DNA from 3 places in the Planococcus sp. NCCP-2050 genome. Region 1 is predicted to be linked to each of the others. Evidence: riboswitches for the same ligand, from Rfam matches in the RefSeq annotation. Region 1 holds a riboswitch; each other region holds the start of a gene.
What was found. Region 1 has a riboswitch for lysine ahead of dapA (4-hydroxy-tetrahydrodipicolinate synthase). Riboswitches for the same ligand answer to the same signal wherever they lie in the genome.
Positions count from the first base shown of each region.

Region 2: another riboswitch for lysine. It lies ahead of NFU07_RS12385 (aspartate kinase); the one in region 1 lies ahead of dapA (4-hydroxy-tetrahydrodipicolinate synthase).
Region 3: another riboswitch for lysine. It lies ahead of NFU07_RS15555 (Na+/H+ antiporter NhaC family protein); the one in region 1 lies ahead of dapA (4-hydroxy-tetrahydrodipicolinate synthase).

Region 1 covers NZ_BRCX01000001.1:1,508,994-1,514,372, reverse strand. Annotated here, with positions in the region: gene NFU07_RS07420 (STAS domain-containing protein) at 1-543, shown strand, start outside; gene dapA (4-hydroxy-tetrahydrodipicolinate synthase) at 599-1,489, opposite strand; lysine riboswitch at 1,616-1,794, opposite strand; gene NFU07_RS07410 (class I SAM-dependent methyltransferase) at 1,902-2,507, shown strand; gene ypfJ (KPN_02809 family neutral zinc metallopeptidase) at 2,567-3,415, shown strand; gene NFU07_RS07400 (TraB/GumN family protein) at 3,550-4,716, shown strand; gene NFU07_RS07395 (hypothetical protein) at 4,835-5,080, shown strand; gene NFU07_RS07390 (efflux RND transporter permease subunit) at 5,200-5,379, shown strand, end outside.
Region 2 covers NZ_BRCX01000003.1:165,884-171,262, forward strand. Annotated here, with positions in the region: gene trxA (thioredoxin) at 213-527, shown strand; gene uvrC (excinuclease ABC subunit UvrC) at 577-2,370, shown strand; lysine riboswitch at 2,411-2,584, shown strand; gene NFU07_RS12385 (aspartate kinase) at 2,729-3,943, shown strand; gene NFU07_RS12390 (YslB family protein) at 4,015-4,416, opposite strand; gene NFU07_RS12395 (succinate dehydrogenase cytochrome b558 subunit) at 4,639-5,229, shown strand; gene sdhA (succinate dehydrogenase flavoprotein subunit) at 5,275-5,379, shown strand, end outside.
Region 3 covers NZ_BRCX01000006.1:35,510-40,888, forward strand. Annotated here, with positions in the region: gene NFU07_RS15550 (sodium-dependent transporter) at 1-184, opposite strand, end outside; gene NFU07_RS15555 (Na+/H+ antiporter NhaC family protein) at 378-1,955, opposite strand; lysine riboswitch at 2,059-2,240, opposite strand; gene NFU07_RS15560 (bifunctional metallophosphatase/5'-nucleotidase) at 2,314-3,657, opposite strand; gene NFU07_RS15565 (sulfite exporter TauE/SafE family protein) at 3,671-4,498, opposite strand; gene NFU07_RS15570 (DUF72 domain-containing protein) at 4,498-5,358, opposite strand.

The DNA.
Region 1 (5,379 bases):
CTTTACCGAAAGCATATCGGCAAAATCATTAAGACCGAAGCGATGCGCAATCAAATCAAACTCGAGCACCTTTTTGAAATCATGGAGTACTTTCATACACTTTTGGATCACGCTGCTTATTCCTATAGCTTTGCCTATATCAATTCATACCAGAAGAGCTTAAGGGAGGCTCGGGACGAATTCATGAAATTGTCTGCCCCGGTAGTGCCTGTAAACGATCAAATCGCTATTTTGCCATTGATTGGAGAAATTGATATCGATCGGGCTCAGTACATATTGGAAAAGACCTTACTGGAAGCCAGTCGTTTAAAAATCTTAACCTTGATTATTGATTTGTCCGGGGTCGTTAAAGTCGATGCGGTAGTAGCAGAACAGATTATCCGAGTGACCCAGTCATTAAGGCTGGTCGGCGTGCACAGCATGCTGACCGGCATCCGTCCGGAAATGGCACAGACGATGATCAGCCTGGGAATCGATGTCAGCCAGCTTTCGCTTGGCGGCAGCTTGAAACAAACGTTTAAAAAACTTACTGCCAATCCATAAAAAACTGCTGAAGCATCAAGCTGCTTCAGCAGTTTTTTCGTTGAATGAAATGGATTTAAAGTTTAGAAAGATTAGCTGGACTTTCCGAAAGCACGTGCTGAAGAGCTTGCTGTTCCTGCTCATTCAATGGGATCATTGGCAAACGCACACCGCCAACTTCTATGCCGCTTAAGTTCAAGGCTGTTTTTACAGGCACCGGGTTTGGCGCCGCAAATAACGCATGCATCACCGGCAAGAGTTTACGGTGAAGAGCTGCCGCTTCTTGGACATTGCCGCCTTTGAACAGGGTAATCATTTCTTGCATATCGTTCCCGATAATATGGGCTGCGACCGAAACGATGCCTTTTCCGCCGATTGAAAGCATTGGCAAGGTCAAGCCGTCATCGCCGCTGTAAACCGCAAAGTCAGCCGGTGTATTTTCAATAATTGCCGCTGCTGCATCCAGATCGCCGCTGGCTTCTTTTATCGCCACGATGTTTTTGATGGCAGACAGGCGAATGGTGGTTTCAGGAGACAGGTTCACGACACTACGCCCTGGAATATTATAAAGCATCACAGGCAGGAACGTTGAGGCGGCGATTGCTTGGAAATGCTGGAACATGCCTTCCTGGGAAGGTTTATTGTAATATGGGGTCACGAGCATGACGCCGTCCACGCCGATTTCTTCTGCTGCGCGCGTGAGCGAAATCGAAGAACGCGTATCGTTAGAGCCTGTGCCTGCAATGACCGGGATGCGTCCGTCGGTTATTTTAACCACAAACTTAAATAGCTCAATTTTTTCATCCGTTGACAGCGTAGGAGATTCACCGGTTGTGCCGGCTACGACTAGCGCGTCCGTGCCGTTCGCGATCAAATGCTCCACTAGTTTTTTGGTTGCCTGAAAATCTATATCACCTTGTGCGTCGAATGGCGTCACCATTGCTGTCACTACTTGTCCGAAATTCATCGTACCACCCTTTTCTCGTTTTTTTGGTTTGCTTTTAGAGGTAAACGGGTCGGTCATTAACAAACAAAAAGCAGCAACGAGGGTCTCGTTGCTGCCATAGAAACAATGTCATGCGTTTGTTTCTTTGTGTCAGATAGCCCTCCATATAGTTTCCTATATGACAGTTCAGCATTTGTTCAATGCAGAACCAGCGATAGCTAGTATGAGCCTTTCATCGCTTCGGCAAATTCCCCTTTCAGCATACGTCAACGGATCCCATACTCCTCGGTAAGCGTACTGATGGTCTTTGCACCTCTATCCTCACCCGGAATATCCGGGCAAGAAAATATTGAATTAGCTAGACCATATCAAAAATAATGGAATATTGCAAGCCATGCTGATTTGATTTAGTTAAAAAGAAAGGAGATGTGTTATGGAAGAACAACGAAGAGACAAGGAACTAACTATCCAAACGTCGGAAATCCAGCAAGGGTTTCCCGAATCGATTCATCACAATCGCTATGAACCGACGCCTTATTCGCTTCTTGATCAATTGTTCGACCGGTACTCCTTATCTTCTTCGGATCGGCTCGTCGATTTTGGCAGCGGGAAAGGGCGATTGAACTTTTACATTCATCACCGCTTCGGAGCCCAAACTACCGGGATAGAAATGGATCCCCATTTTCATCGGCAGGCGCTAGAAAATTTACAGGCTTATGAAAAGAAACGGAAAACAGGAGGCGGAATCCAATTTATCCAGTGTTTGGCTGAGGAATACAAGGTGCAGGAAACGGATAATAAATTCTATTTCTTCAATCCCTTTTCTGTACAGATTTTCATCGCGGTCGTCAATAACATTATGAAATCATATGAACAAAGAACGAGGGAGATGGACTTGATCTTATTTTTCCCGTCCGATGACTTTATCGATTATTTGGCGCAGCGGACTCCGTTTGAAGTGGCTGAAGAAATTGAATTGCCTGCTTCCGGAAAGAATCTTCGGGAACGGTTCTTGATATACCGGCTTTCCGTGTATTGATTTGAAAACTTGTAAATAGGGGTATAACGGGAGAAAGAGGTTGTTGAAGGAGTGGTTTGATGAAGTGGCGAGGCAGAAAAGCGAGTGGAAATGTAGAAGACAGGCGTGGGTCGGGAGGCGGCGGTAAGCTAGTTGCCGGCGGCGGAATTGGCGGATTGCTGATTGTTCTGCTTGTTGCATTTCTTGGCGGAGATCCAGGAGCGATATTGAATGGCTTAGATTCAGGCGAAACGCAGACAAACGAACCTTACGTGGAAACCGAGCAGGAAGCAGAGCTATCCGATTTTGTGGCAGTTGTCTTGGCGGATACGGAAACGGTATGGGCGCAGGTTTTTGAAGAGGAAGGGATGGAATACGTGGAGCCGACCTTAGTGCTTTTCGATGGCAGTGTAAATTCTGCTTGCGGAACAGCAGGGGCTGCAGTCGGACCGTTTTATTGTCCGGGAGACCAGAAATTATACATCGACCTCAGTTTTTATGAAGAGCTTCAGAATCAGTTCCAAGCACCCGGTGATTTCGCGATGGCTTACGTAATCGCCCATGAGGTCGGGCACCATGTGCAGAACTTGCTCGGGGTCATGAAAGAAGTCCAGCCGCTCAGAAATCAATTGAGTGAAGAGGAATACAATAAGCTGCAAGTGAAGCTCGAGCTTCAAGCGGATTATTATGCCGGCGTCTGGGCCCACCATGCACAAGGGATGGACCTTCTCGAAGAAGGGGATTTGGATGAAGCGTTGACTGCTGCAAGTGCAGTCGGAGATGATACGATCCAGCAGCGCTCGCGCGGCTACGTCGTGCCTGAAAGTTTCACGCACGGCACTTCTGAACAGCGCAAGAACTGGTTCTACAAAGGCTTTGAAGCCGGTAACCTTCAAGCCGGGGATACCTTCAACGCAAATGATTTGTGACGGGGGATCCGTGAAAATTGAAGAACTGAAGAGTCGGGCATTGATATTTTTGGCAATGTGATTCATTATTGAAATAGACAGTCTTTTCACGCAGTGCGCGAGGGGAAATTAGGTTCTATAAAGGAAGTAAATTCATGCAGGAAGAAAATATTACACGCATCCAGCTGGACGGCCGCGAGATTGTTTTAATCGGTACGGCCCACGTTTCCCGGCAAAGTGCGGAACAAGTAAAAACCGTCATTGAACAGGAACGCCCGGATTCGGTTTGCATCGAGTTGGATGCACAGCGTTACCAGTCCGTTACTGAAAATAGCAAATGGAAAGAAACGGACATCTTCAAAGTGTTAAAAGAAAAGAAAGCCAGTCTATTATTGATGAACTTGGCCATTTCTTCTTTCCAGAACCGGTTGGCTGATCAATTCGACATCAAACCGGGACAGGAAATGATTCAAGGCATTGAATCGGCAAAAGACACAGGCGCTGAATTAGTGCTGGCTGACCGGAATATCCAAGTGACTTTCTCGCGGATTTGGGGGAATCTTGGTGTCATGGGTAAAGCGCAGCTTCTGACTTCGGTGTTTTTCAGCATCTTCAGCAAAGAAACCATTTCAGAGGAAGACCTAGAAAAGATGAAATCGCAGGATACGTTAAACGCGGTCTTGGATGATTTCACGCAGTCTTTTCCAAAGTTGAAAAAACCGCTTATCGATGAGCGGGACCAATATCTAGCCCAGAAGATCAAAGAGGCTCCCGGCGAAAAAATCGTGGCGGTTCTTGGAGCGGCCCATGTACCGGGAATCACTAAAGAAATACACAACGAACATGATTTAGCGAAGCTATCAAAAGTGCCGGAGAAATCGAAATGGCCGAAAATTATCGGCTGGATGATTCCGCTCGTGTTGGTCGCATTAATTGCGATTACATTTTACAACAATCCGGCAGCGGGAATCGACCAGACCATCAGCTGGGTGCTATGGACTGCATCGCTTGGTGCAATCGGAGCAGCGGTGGCGTTTGGCCACCCGTTTGCCATCTTGACTGCATTTGTCGGAGGTCCAATCGGCGCACTGCACCCTTTGCTTGCAGCAGGCTGGTTCTCGGGCCTTGCCCAAGCGTATATACGCCGGCCGAATGTCGGAGATTTTGAAACCCTTTCAAAAGACGTATTTACGATTAAAGGCTTCTGGGACAATAAAGTTACGCGGGTTCTGCTGGTTGTAGTCCTTACCAATTTAGGAACAGCAGCAGGCAATATCATTGGCGGCGCCGATGTCATCCGCCTATTCATCAAAAATCTATAACATACGAAAGCCGAACGGAGATCCTTGCCGTTCGGTTTTTTTCTTTTTATTGTATAAAAAAGTAAGGAATAGGGTATAGGGGAGAAAATCATCCGTTAGCAGGTAAGGAGGAGCAGGAATGGGATTCTTCCTTGTTGGCATTCTTTTATGGGCACTGGTCATTGTCTCAATTGTTTTGTTCATCTACGGTCTATGGAAACAGTCTTGGAAAACCTTGGTTTGGAGTGGAGCTGCGCTGTTAGTTCCGATGCTCTCGATTTTTCTTGGCGGCCAAGGGATTTGGTTTCGTTTATGTATCGTTCCTCCGCTTGCTATTTTTGCAGTTGCTTACTATCTCAAGCAAAAAACGATACAGCCTCTTTAAAGATGAATTGAGGAAAACCTCCTCAATTCATCTTTTTATGAGAACTTAGAACTGAATCGTGGAAATAGTCAGTAGTTAGTTATACAATACTTATACAAAAATGTGAAAGGGGTTTGAAAATGAAATACATATTGGAGCGGGGAAAACTTTTTTTATTCCTGATATTTATATTAATGCTAATTGGTGTATATGTATTCACTACATTGCCGCAGCGTGAAATTCCAGAAACTCCGCCTAGCCTGGTATTGATTTCGACCATTTTGCCAGGGGCTGGCCCGGAAGAAATCGAGAATTCGATC
Region 2 (5,379 bases), on a different contig from region 1:
AAAGCACCTCGGTGTGAAAGTTTCGCACCCAAAATCGGTTTTTCCGCACCTCGTAAAATTTTGTATTAAATTGGACAAAAGAAGCCGCATTTATCCACCGTTTATTCTCCTGAGTACGGGGTAGATAAGAAGTAGGCAAATAAATAGCTACAGTTTTTCACGCATGCTATAATCAGAACATAGTTTGGTTACATTATAAGGAGGAATTATTCATGGCAATAGTACACGGTACAGATCAGAACTTTTCACAAGAAATCTCAGAAGGTTTAGTATTAGTAGATTTTTGGGCTACTTGGTGCGGGCCTTGTAAAATGATTGCTCCAGTTCTTGAAGAATTAGACGCTGAAATGAGCGATAAAGTTAAAATCGTAAAAGTAGACGTTGATGAAAACCAAGAAACTGCAGGCAAATACGGCATCATGTCAATCCCGACTCTTCTATTGATGAAAGACGGAGAAACAGTTGATAAAGTTGTTGGCTTCAGACCAAAAGAAGCTTTGGCTGAATTAGTTAACCAACACGCATAATTCTTAACCGGGTCCAGTGATGGCCCCGGTTTTTTAATAGGGTGAGATAATGGCAAATGAATTGATCCAACATAAATTAGCAATTCTTCCCGATCAGCCGGGCTGTTACTTGATGAAAGACCGGCAAGACACAATCATTTACGTGGGCAAAGCGAAAGTGCTGAAAAATCGTGTGCGTTCTTACTTTACCGGAAGCCATGATGCGAAAACCCAACGCTTAGTCGGAGAAATTGTCGACTTCGAATACATTGTGACAAATTCGGAAAAAGAAGCGTTGATCTTGGAATTGAACTTGATCAAAAAGCATGATCCGAAATACAATATCATGTTAAAAGATGATAAAACTTATCCGTATTTAAAAATCACAAGTGAACGCCATCCAAAATTGATTATTACGCGGCAAGTAAAGCGCGATAAAGGAAAGTATTTTGGCCCTTATCCGAATGCGTATGCAGCGAGTGCAACAAAGAAATTGCTCGACCGGCTGTATCCGCTTCGCAAATGCCATACGATGCCGGACCGTGCTTGCCTGTACTATCATATGGGGCAATGCTTGGCACCGTGTGTAAAACCGGTTGAAAAAGAAACTTACCAGGAAATGATCGATGATATTTCACGCTTTTTAAATGGCGGATTCCGCGAAGTGAAGCAAGACCTCGTTGAAAAAATGTCCGAAGCTGCTGAAAATTTGGAGTTTGAGCGGGCGAAGGAATACCGTGATCAAATTTCCCATATTGAAACAGTCATGGAAAAACAGAAAATGACGATGAATGACTTTACGAACCGGGATGTCTTTGGCTATGCAATTGATAAAGGCTGGATGTGTGTACAGGTCTTTTTCGTCCGCCAAGGCAAGCTGATTGAACGGGATGTTTCTTTATTTCCGCTTTACCGGGACCCTAAAGAAGAGTTCATGACTTTCCTCGGTCAATTTTATGAACAATCGAACCATGTAAAGCCGAATGAAATTTTATTGCCGGAAGGCGAAGATGCTGAATTGGTGCGTGAATGGCTGGATATGCGTGTCCTTATTCCGCAGCGCGGCAAGAAAAAAGATTTGGTGGCTTTGGCAAAGAAAAATGCGGAAATCGCCATCAAAGAGAAATTCCAATTGCTTGAACGCCAGGAAGAACGCACAGTCGGTGCTTGCGTAGAACTTGGCGAGGCGATGAATATTGAAACGCCGCTTCGCATTGAAGCATTCGATAACTCCCATATCCAAGGAGCGGATGCAGTTTCTGCCATGGTGGCATTTGTGGACGGGAAACCGTCTAAAAAAGATTATCGCAAATACAAAACCAGAAGCGCTTCAAAGCCGGATGACTATGCAGCAATGCGTGAAGTTATTCGCCGGCGCTATACGCGAGTTTTACGGGACGGGCTGCCGCTTCCTGATTTGATCGTGATCGATGGAGGGAAAGGGCAGATGGAATCGGCTCGGGAAATTATCGAAGACGAACTGGGCTTGTCTATTCCAATTGCGGGCCTTGCAAAAGATGCAAAGCACCAAACTTCACAGCTTCTCTACGGAAATCCAGTCGAAGTCGTGCCGCTGAAACGTACGAGCGAAGCTTTTTATCTGCTGCAGCGAATTCAGGACGAAGTTCACCGTTTCGTCATAACTTTCCACCGGCAGCTGCGCGGCAAAAACTCGATTCAGTCAGCGCTTGATGGGCTGCAAGGCGTCGGACCTAAGCGCAAACAGCAATTGCTGAAGCATTTCGGCTCCGTCAAACGCATCAAAGAAGCGTCAATTGAAGAGTTAAAAGAGGCGGGGATGCCGGAAGGCTTGTCTCAAACGATTTATCAGCATTTTCAAAATGAGACATTGTCAACCGAGTAGTAACATGTTATCGTAGAAGAATAATTGAATCACTTGGAAAAGTGATGATAGAGGTGCGGACGTCAATAGTAGCCATTCGGAGATTTGCAAAATCGATGAAGGATGGGGAAAGGGACGCCCGCCGAAGTGTGTTGAAGTTTGCAACTCGCATGCTGGTCCTGCATTTAATAAGTGCAGGGCTGTCAGAGTTTATCTCTGGAGGGCTATCTCACATGGACGTTTTTCGTATTCGTACATGCTAAAGAGGTAGTTTGCCGGTAACTCGGTGAGCTGCCTTTTTTTATTGGCAGGCAAAGCTATATTCAGTCTTTGCTTTTCATGTTGAGGGCCACATCGAAAAAATGTGGGAGTGAATGGAATGAAAACGGTAGTCATGAAATTTGGAGGAACATCAGTCGCAACTCCGGAAAAAATTATCGGAGTCGCGGAAAGAGCTATTGCTGAAAAAGAGAAAGGCAGTAGAGTCGTAATCGTCGTATCTGCGATGGGGAAAACGACCGATACATTGCTGGGATTGGCAAGTGAGATATCAGCAGAACCGCCGAAGCGGGAGATGGACATGCTGCTAGCTACAGGGGAACAGGTGACCATTTCACTGCTCGCCATGGCATTTAAAGCGCTTGGCCATGAAGCTTTGTCGTTTACCGGTTGGCAAGCGGGCATTGAAACAGAATCAGTGCCGCGCAATGCACGCATTGAACAGATCCATACAGATCGGTTGGAAAAGGTGTTGGACAATGGCTATTTCTGTGTAGTTGCCGGATTCCAAGGCGTTGATAAAATCGGCAACATTACGACACTCGGGCGCGGAGGGTCGGATACGACAGCGGTGGCGCTGGCAGCTGCATTAAAGGCAGACCGCTGCGATATTTACACGGATGTCGACGGTGTTTATACATCTGATCCGCGTTTTGTCAGCGGTGCCCGGAAGCTCGAGCAGATTTCATATGATGAAATGCTGGAACTGGCCAATCTTGGTGCTGGCGTCTTGCACCCTCGGGCAGTTGAATTTGCGAAAAACAACCAGGTTTCCCTATCGGTCAGAGCAAGTTATTCCGATGAACCCGGCACAATTATACAAGAGGTGGTCACTGTGGAAAAAAATCTTATTGTCAGAGGCGTCGCATTCGAAAAAGGAATTGCACGTGTGACAGTCACATATAAAAAACCGTTCAATGGATCATTGGCAAATATCTTTACAAAGCTTGCTGAACATCACATCGATGTAGACATCATCGTCCAAAGCATCACGGATGCGTTCCCGCCGTCCGTTTCTTTTTCCATCAAAGAAGAAAGTCTGGAAGAAGCGCGCCGTGTGCTCGAACAATACAAAGAGGAAATCGGTTTTGTCTCTTGCGAATTTGAATTAGGCCTCTCGAAAGTCTCCATCGTCGGTTCTGGCATGGTTTCAAATCCGGGGGTTGCAGCGCAAATGTTCGATATTCTGCGCCTGGAAGAAATTCCAGTGAAGATGGTCAGCACCTCAGAGATTAAAGTATCGGTCGTTGTGCCGCTTGTTGAAATGCAAAAATCAGCCAATGCTTTGCACAGAGCCTTTGGTTTAGATGAATAAAAAAGAAAACCCCGATAAATGGAATCGGGGTTTTCTCATGGAAAGATTAAGTGAATGTTCGAAAAGTGAGATTATGCTTTTTCCCGCAGATCCGTTTTCAAAGTAATCCGCACTAAATTCTTTTTTGGAAGGACTTCTTCGTAGGCTTCTGTCAAAAAACCGCCCAATTTCTGTTTTTGTTCAGCCAGAAATCCGGCTTCAAGCTTAAAGCAACGATTTTCGATTTTGTTGGGGTGGAGTGTATAGGTGGTTTCATCCTTGCCGGCCTTTTCCAAGGACAATTGGCCAAAATTCGCTTGGCTAAAAAAATCAGGTGCTTCTTCCATCGCGAAAAGAGGGAATTTGCGGGCAAGCGATTTCCCGGCCCAGTAAAGGATATCGGCTTCGTGCTGCCCTAGAACTTCTGATAATACATAGTCCCGTATAATTTCATAACCGAACTCCTGATCGGTTTCAGCATCTTTTACAGTCATGTCAAACCCACTTTCAGTATAATAAATTAATAGTAAGAATCACTTAGAAATATGCTAGTTGCCTTGACGCTCCAATTGGGGCGGAGTACAATAAATATGTCATATTATTGTATCATGATGTTGGTTGCAGTCAATGGATGCTTTCGTAACATATCGTTTGCTCTTTTTTCTGCGTATTATTGCTTGAGGGAGGTAAAAGTTTTGGACAATCGTGAATTTTTAATGCGCAGGTTACACTCATTACTAGGAATCATTCCAGTAGGGCTGTTCTTGACGCAGCATCTAATCGTCAACCATTTTGCTACACAAGGTGAAGCTTCTTTCAACAAAGCTTCTCACTTCATGGCGAACTTGCCGTTTGTTATTTTCTTAGAGATCTTCGTTATTTATTTGCCGTTGATGTATCATGCATTCTACGGTGTATACATAGCGTTCACGTCTAAGCATAACCCAGGTAAGTACAGCTACATGCGCAACATTTTGTTTGTTGCTCAGCGTTACACAGGTGTTTTCCTAGTGATCTTCATTGCATGGCACGTCTTTGAAACTCGTTTCCAAGTTGCGATCGGCAATGCAGCGGAAGCAGATTTCAATATGATGGAAAATATCTTGAGCAACCCATTAATGTTAGCGTTTTATATTGTGGGTGTTACAGCAGCGACTTTCCACTTGGCTAACGGCTTCTGGTCATTCTTAGTCACTTGGGGAATCACGCAATCCGAAAAATCTCAACGAATGGCATCTTACTTCACGCTTCTAGTGTTTGTGGTGCTAACTATCATTGGTATCAGAGCTTTGTTTGCGTTCGTTTAAGAACGTTTTGATTATTGGTGAACTAAAAGAGGAGTGAATACCAAAATGGCGAGAGGCAAAATTTCTATCGTAGGCGGCGGCCTTGCCGGTTTGATGGCAGCAATTAAAGCTGCAGAAGCTGGTTCACCCGTTGACCTGTTTTCAATCGTT
Region 3 (5,379 bases), on a different contig from region 1:
TGAATTCCAAAATAAGAATTGGTATCCCTGCGGTTAACAGAGCGAATAAGTACGGTATAAAGAATGCTCCTCCACCATTTTCATAGGCAACATATGGAAAACGCCAAATGTTCCCTAAACCTACCGCTGAGCCGACAGCCGCCATAATAAATCCGGCTCGCGTACCCCATTGCGAACGTTCCATCTCTCTTCCCCCTTAGTGTTCTTCCATTTTTCTTACAGAAAAATAGGAAGTTTGTTTATTTTCAGATTATTGCTAATCTAAAAATAGTATAACGAGGGAGTTTGGCAAAGTAAAGATAATTTCTCGTTTTTTTTAATTAAAACTATTTGCGAAATAATAAAAAAGCAGAGAAGTAACTTCTCTGCTTTCGAATTTATACTAGTTTATTGTGTTTTTCAGCTATAGTCGTGCGTCTTGACCAGACGATGAATAATATCGCCAAAATAACAATCACTACGCCTAAAGACAGTAAAAGTGAGTTTGTGAACCCTATGACAATATACCCTACCGCAGCAATTAACGCGGCTGTAATAGCATAAGGCAACTGGGTAATCACATGGTCCATATGATTGCTTCCTGCTCCTGTAGAGGAAAGGATCGTCGTATCTGAAATCGGCGAACAATGATCGCCGAATACAGCACCTGCTAAAACCGCTGAAAGCGTCGGCAATAATAATTCCGGTTCAGCTTGAGACATAATCTGCCCAGCAATTGGCAGCAAGATCCCGAATGAACCCCAAGATGTTCCTGTAGAAAATGCCATGATGCCTGCTAGCAAAAACAGCAAAACCGGAAGAATTGAAGTTGGCATATTAGCTTCGGTAACAACATCTGCTAAATATTTTCCGGTCTCAAGACTATCGATCAGATAAGTCAATGACCAAGCGAAGATAAGAATCATCACTGCACCCAACATCGATCTAACTCCAGCCAAAATTCCTTTTGCTACCCAACCGGCATTGGCTGTTTCGTTTTTACGCATTTGCAGCAAGTACAGAATGACGGAAGTTAGTGCACCCAATACACCGCCCACTAGAAGAGAAGCAGGCACATCCGTATTCTCAAAAATCAGCCAGATATCAAAAACTTGTTCCGCATTTTGATAGCCGGTCCACATCATTGCACTGACAGTTCCTACGACCAATACGAAAATCGGTAATAATAAATCCAGAACCCGGCCATGGGAATGGCTTGGAAATTCTTCTTTCATTTCACCCGGAATCGTTTTTTTCGGATCGAATAATTGGCCTTTTGTAAGGGCTAAGGTTTCATGCTTTTTCATCTCGCCAAAGTCTACGTCACGGATTGCGACAAAAAAGACAATTGCAAGAGAAGCAACCACATAGAAGTTCATCGGTGCCATCCAAATGAACGCTTCCAAAGCGGAAGACTCGACGTACGTTTGCCCCGCTAATATGGTGGCTACGATTCCGATAATGGCTGCGCCCCAACTCGATACTGGCGAAATAACGCAGACAGGCGCGGCTGTAGAATCGATAAAGTAAGCGAGTTTCGCGCGAGAGACTTTGTAGCGGTCTGTAATCGGGCGTGCGACTTGCCCTACAGCGAGTGCATTAAAGTAGTCGTCAATGAAAATGACAATGCCTAATAAGACCGTAACAACTTTTGCTCCTCTTCTCGACTTGATCCGAGTCGATGCCCACTCAGCAAAAGCATGGCTTCCTCCAGATAAGCTGACGAAAGCGGTAATGATTCCTAAAAGCAGTAGGAAAAGAATAATGAAAACATTATAAGCATTAAAGCCTTCATCCCAGAAAATAACTGCAAAAGACGTGTAAAGCTCTTTTAAAGCGGCTACCGGAGCAAATGAGGTATAGATAAATGCTGCAGCGACAATCCCGGCTCCAAGAGACAGCAGCACGCGCCGCGTTAATAGCACCATTGCAATGGCGATAATTGGCGGCAAGATTGAAAAAATCGTGTTCTCCATGAAAAATCCTCCTTTTTTGTAGGATGGAAGAGAAAAAAGGCTGATTGTCTCCGTTAGGGTACAATCAGCCTTCTACAATTCGTCTGTGTGATAATACATCAAACATCCCTGTAGCTCTTCATTTGTGCAAAGCACAAATGACAGTGCCATTCTTCTTCAGAATGACCCCAGCCCTTTTTCCATTGACTGTGAAAAAAGAACTTCGGCAAAATTTCCTTTCGAATGCGTTCAACGTTGTCAAACTCGCGCATTGTACTGATAAATTCCGCAGCCTCTACCCATCGATATAATTCATTTCTTAGTTAGCATAGCCGATATTTTTTTGAAAATCAAATGAGTTTATACTTTGAATATTCACTCACTTAAGTGCTTTGCTTCTAAAATACTGGCTGAAAACATCCCGCAGGAATTCAGGCATGAAGTATTTCTTAGGCGCCCGTTTTAATGAAGGGAAAAAATAACCAAAAGTGAACATATCCAAAGTAATCAATTTATAACTTTCCTCTGGATTTGCCGGAATGCCGCCAATGAATAATTGATGATTTTCCATGGATAAGTTGATGCGGATCATTTTGCCGAACACCGCCCCACGAAAACCCATCCCTTTCAATTCAATAGTCGGCCACTCAGCGTTCAAGGATTGAAGAAAGATTTCTTTCAGTTCAGCGCCTGTCAATTCGATCAGGCAAGGATTAATCGGATGTGGAAGCATCTTATGGAAATCATAGCGCGTTGCTGTTCCAAGCGGCATATTCTCCATAAAGAGCCCCGCATTGAAAATGGCGCAATCCGCTCCTGAAAAATCTAACATCGCTTCCCCGAACAATTCTGCGAGTTTCGAGTCTTTGAACCAATCTGCGTCAAGCACTTGCTCATTATAGAAAATCGGATCATTTAATTGCTCTTTTCCTTGCGCAATCAGCAAATCATCAAAATCTTCTTCGACACTTTGGAGCATAGCAGTCTCAATCAATTCCGCTTGTTTTTCGCCGCTTTGAAGATCGACTGTAATATGTCCAATATAGATGCCGAATTTGCCGGCTGCTCCAAGCATCGTATTTCCGATCATTTTGCCCTCATGGAAAATATGATGCGTATGGGCTCCGAGCAATACATCGATTTCCGGGCATAACTCCACCAATTGCTCATCTTCTTTGATGCCGAGATGCGACAGACAGATAATGAGATCGGCTTGATCTTTTATGGCCTCAACCGCCTGGACTATAGAATCCTTTGCGTCGGTTACGGTCCAGCCCAGTCGCCGGTAAAACGGCGTAAACTCTGCAGTAGCCCCAACCAACCCAATTTTCAAGCCGCTCTTTGCTTCCACTAGATGAAAAGGTTTCGCCCAATTCGGCCGGCTGCCGTCCAATTCAAACAAGTTCGAGACGATGACGTCAAAATCAGCTTGCTGATAAAGCGCGTCAAGCTCTTCCTTAGCCAAGGTGATGCCTTCATTATTGCCGATGGTCACAGCATCGTAGCCTGCATCATTCAATAATTCGATATTCCCTTTCCCTGAAGTCCCTTCAGTGAAAGGATGCGAACGGTCAACGTGGTCACCAATATCAAGAATAAGGCACATATCCCCTGCTTCTTCGTGCCAACGCTTTCGCTCTTTTAGCAGCGACCGGATGCGCGGCCAATTTGAAAAATGGCTATGCACATCGTTTGTATGATAAATGTGAAGGGTTTCACCCATGACTTACACCTCTTTAAGAACTAAATATTCCTTCATAAATAGACCGCAGTCCGAGAACCAATAAAGCAATCCGCAAAATAACGACGAGCGTATCGGAATTCAATTTTTTATTTAACGCGGCCCCTATTTTAGCACCGATATAAGCACCGGGAACGACTGCTAATGTGTAAAGCCAAGGCACATTGCCGAGTGAAATATGGGTAATGGAATTTACAATAGCCGATAAAAACACCATGAACATCGAAGTCCCGACCGCTACATGCGGAGGGAATAGAAAAAGAAGAATCATTGCCGGCACCATGATCGATCCTCCACCGATGCCGAATAAGCCGGATGCAAATCCGACGGCAAATGTCAGAAGAAGTGCAAACCATACAGGATAGCCGTATACGTATTCCTTATTCATCGAATCCCGGAACGTGAAATTGCGTCCATTTTGCACAAACCACCGCACTGCTTTTAAGCGGTCTTTCACCAATAACAGCAAAGCCAGAAAAACTAATAAAAATCCAAAATACAATTGAAACGAAGGGAGATCCAGGCTTTTATTGACAAAAGCACCAATGATGGTTCCTGGTACGCTGCCAGCGAAGAAAATCAGCCCGCTCCGATAATCCACCGTTTTGACTTTCATATAGGAAAGCGTAGAGGACAGACCTGTGAAAATCATCATGACGACAGAAAGTCCGACGATTTTCTGAGGCGGGAGTTCTGGGAAAAAGATGAAAGAAGTGCCGAGAAAAAGCATAGCAGGCACTAAGATTACACCGCCGCCGAGTCCGATTAATGCGCCAACGATGCCTGAAAGCAAACCGACAAGCGCAATCAGCAAGAAGACCATTAAAACCCTCCGTCAAATAAATCGAGCTGCTTCGGTGATAAGCCGTTAAATTCCAAGCCGTTCATTTGCTGGAATTGCTTTGCGTCACCAGCGGCATGGCCTCCTGAATTGTTGTTGAAGACAACATACACCCGTTCCGTTGATTTCTCCAGTAGCTTGGCTGCTTCGCTGATTTCTTTTAATTCTCTTTCATTGTAATCGTAAAGATAGCGGACTTCCCGCCATTTTTGGCCATGGCCAGGATTCAGCCAGCCGTGGACATTGCGCCCATGGAGCCGGATCAGCACTTTATCTTCCCGGGTAGATACGGGAACCAATGGAATCGACCCTTCGCCTGCTTGTGGTTCATCGCAGACTGAATGGATCAGGTTGTTTTCCCTAAAAAATTCAAGCGTCTTCTCACGAAGCTCAGGTGTATACCAAGATTGATGGCGGAATTCCACCGCCAAGTCAAATTCTTTCAGCCTTCCGGTGATTTCCCGGATCTGCTCGACATTTTCTTTTTGGCAATCGAACCATGGCGGGAATTGCAATAAGACCATGGCCAGTTTCCCTGCCTCTTTTAACGGGCGAATGGATAAGATAAAAGCTTCAAACATTTGATCGCGGCTTTCGAAAGGGTTCTCCCCCCGCTGATGCCCGGTCATCCCTTGATAGGCTTTGACGACAAATTGGAACCCTTCCGGCGTTTCATTGATCCATTTCCGGATATTCCGTTCAGGCTGGACCGCATAGAAAGAAGAATCCAATTCCACGATCGGAAAATGTGCACTATAGTCAATCAGCTTTTCTGTTTTTTTAGAACCTGGGCTATAGACATCCGGATGGTCGCCCCATCCAGTCAATCCTACATATATCATGAGTCCGCCTCCAATATTCGT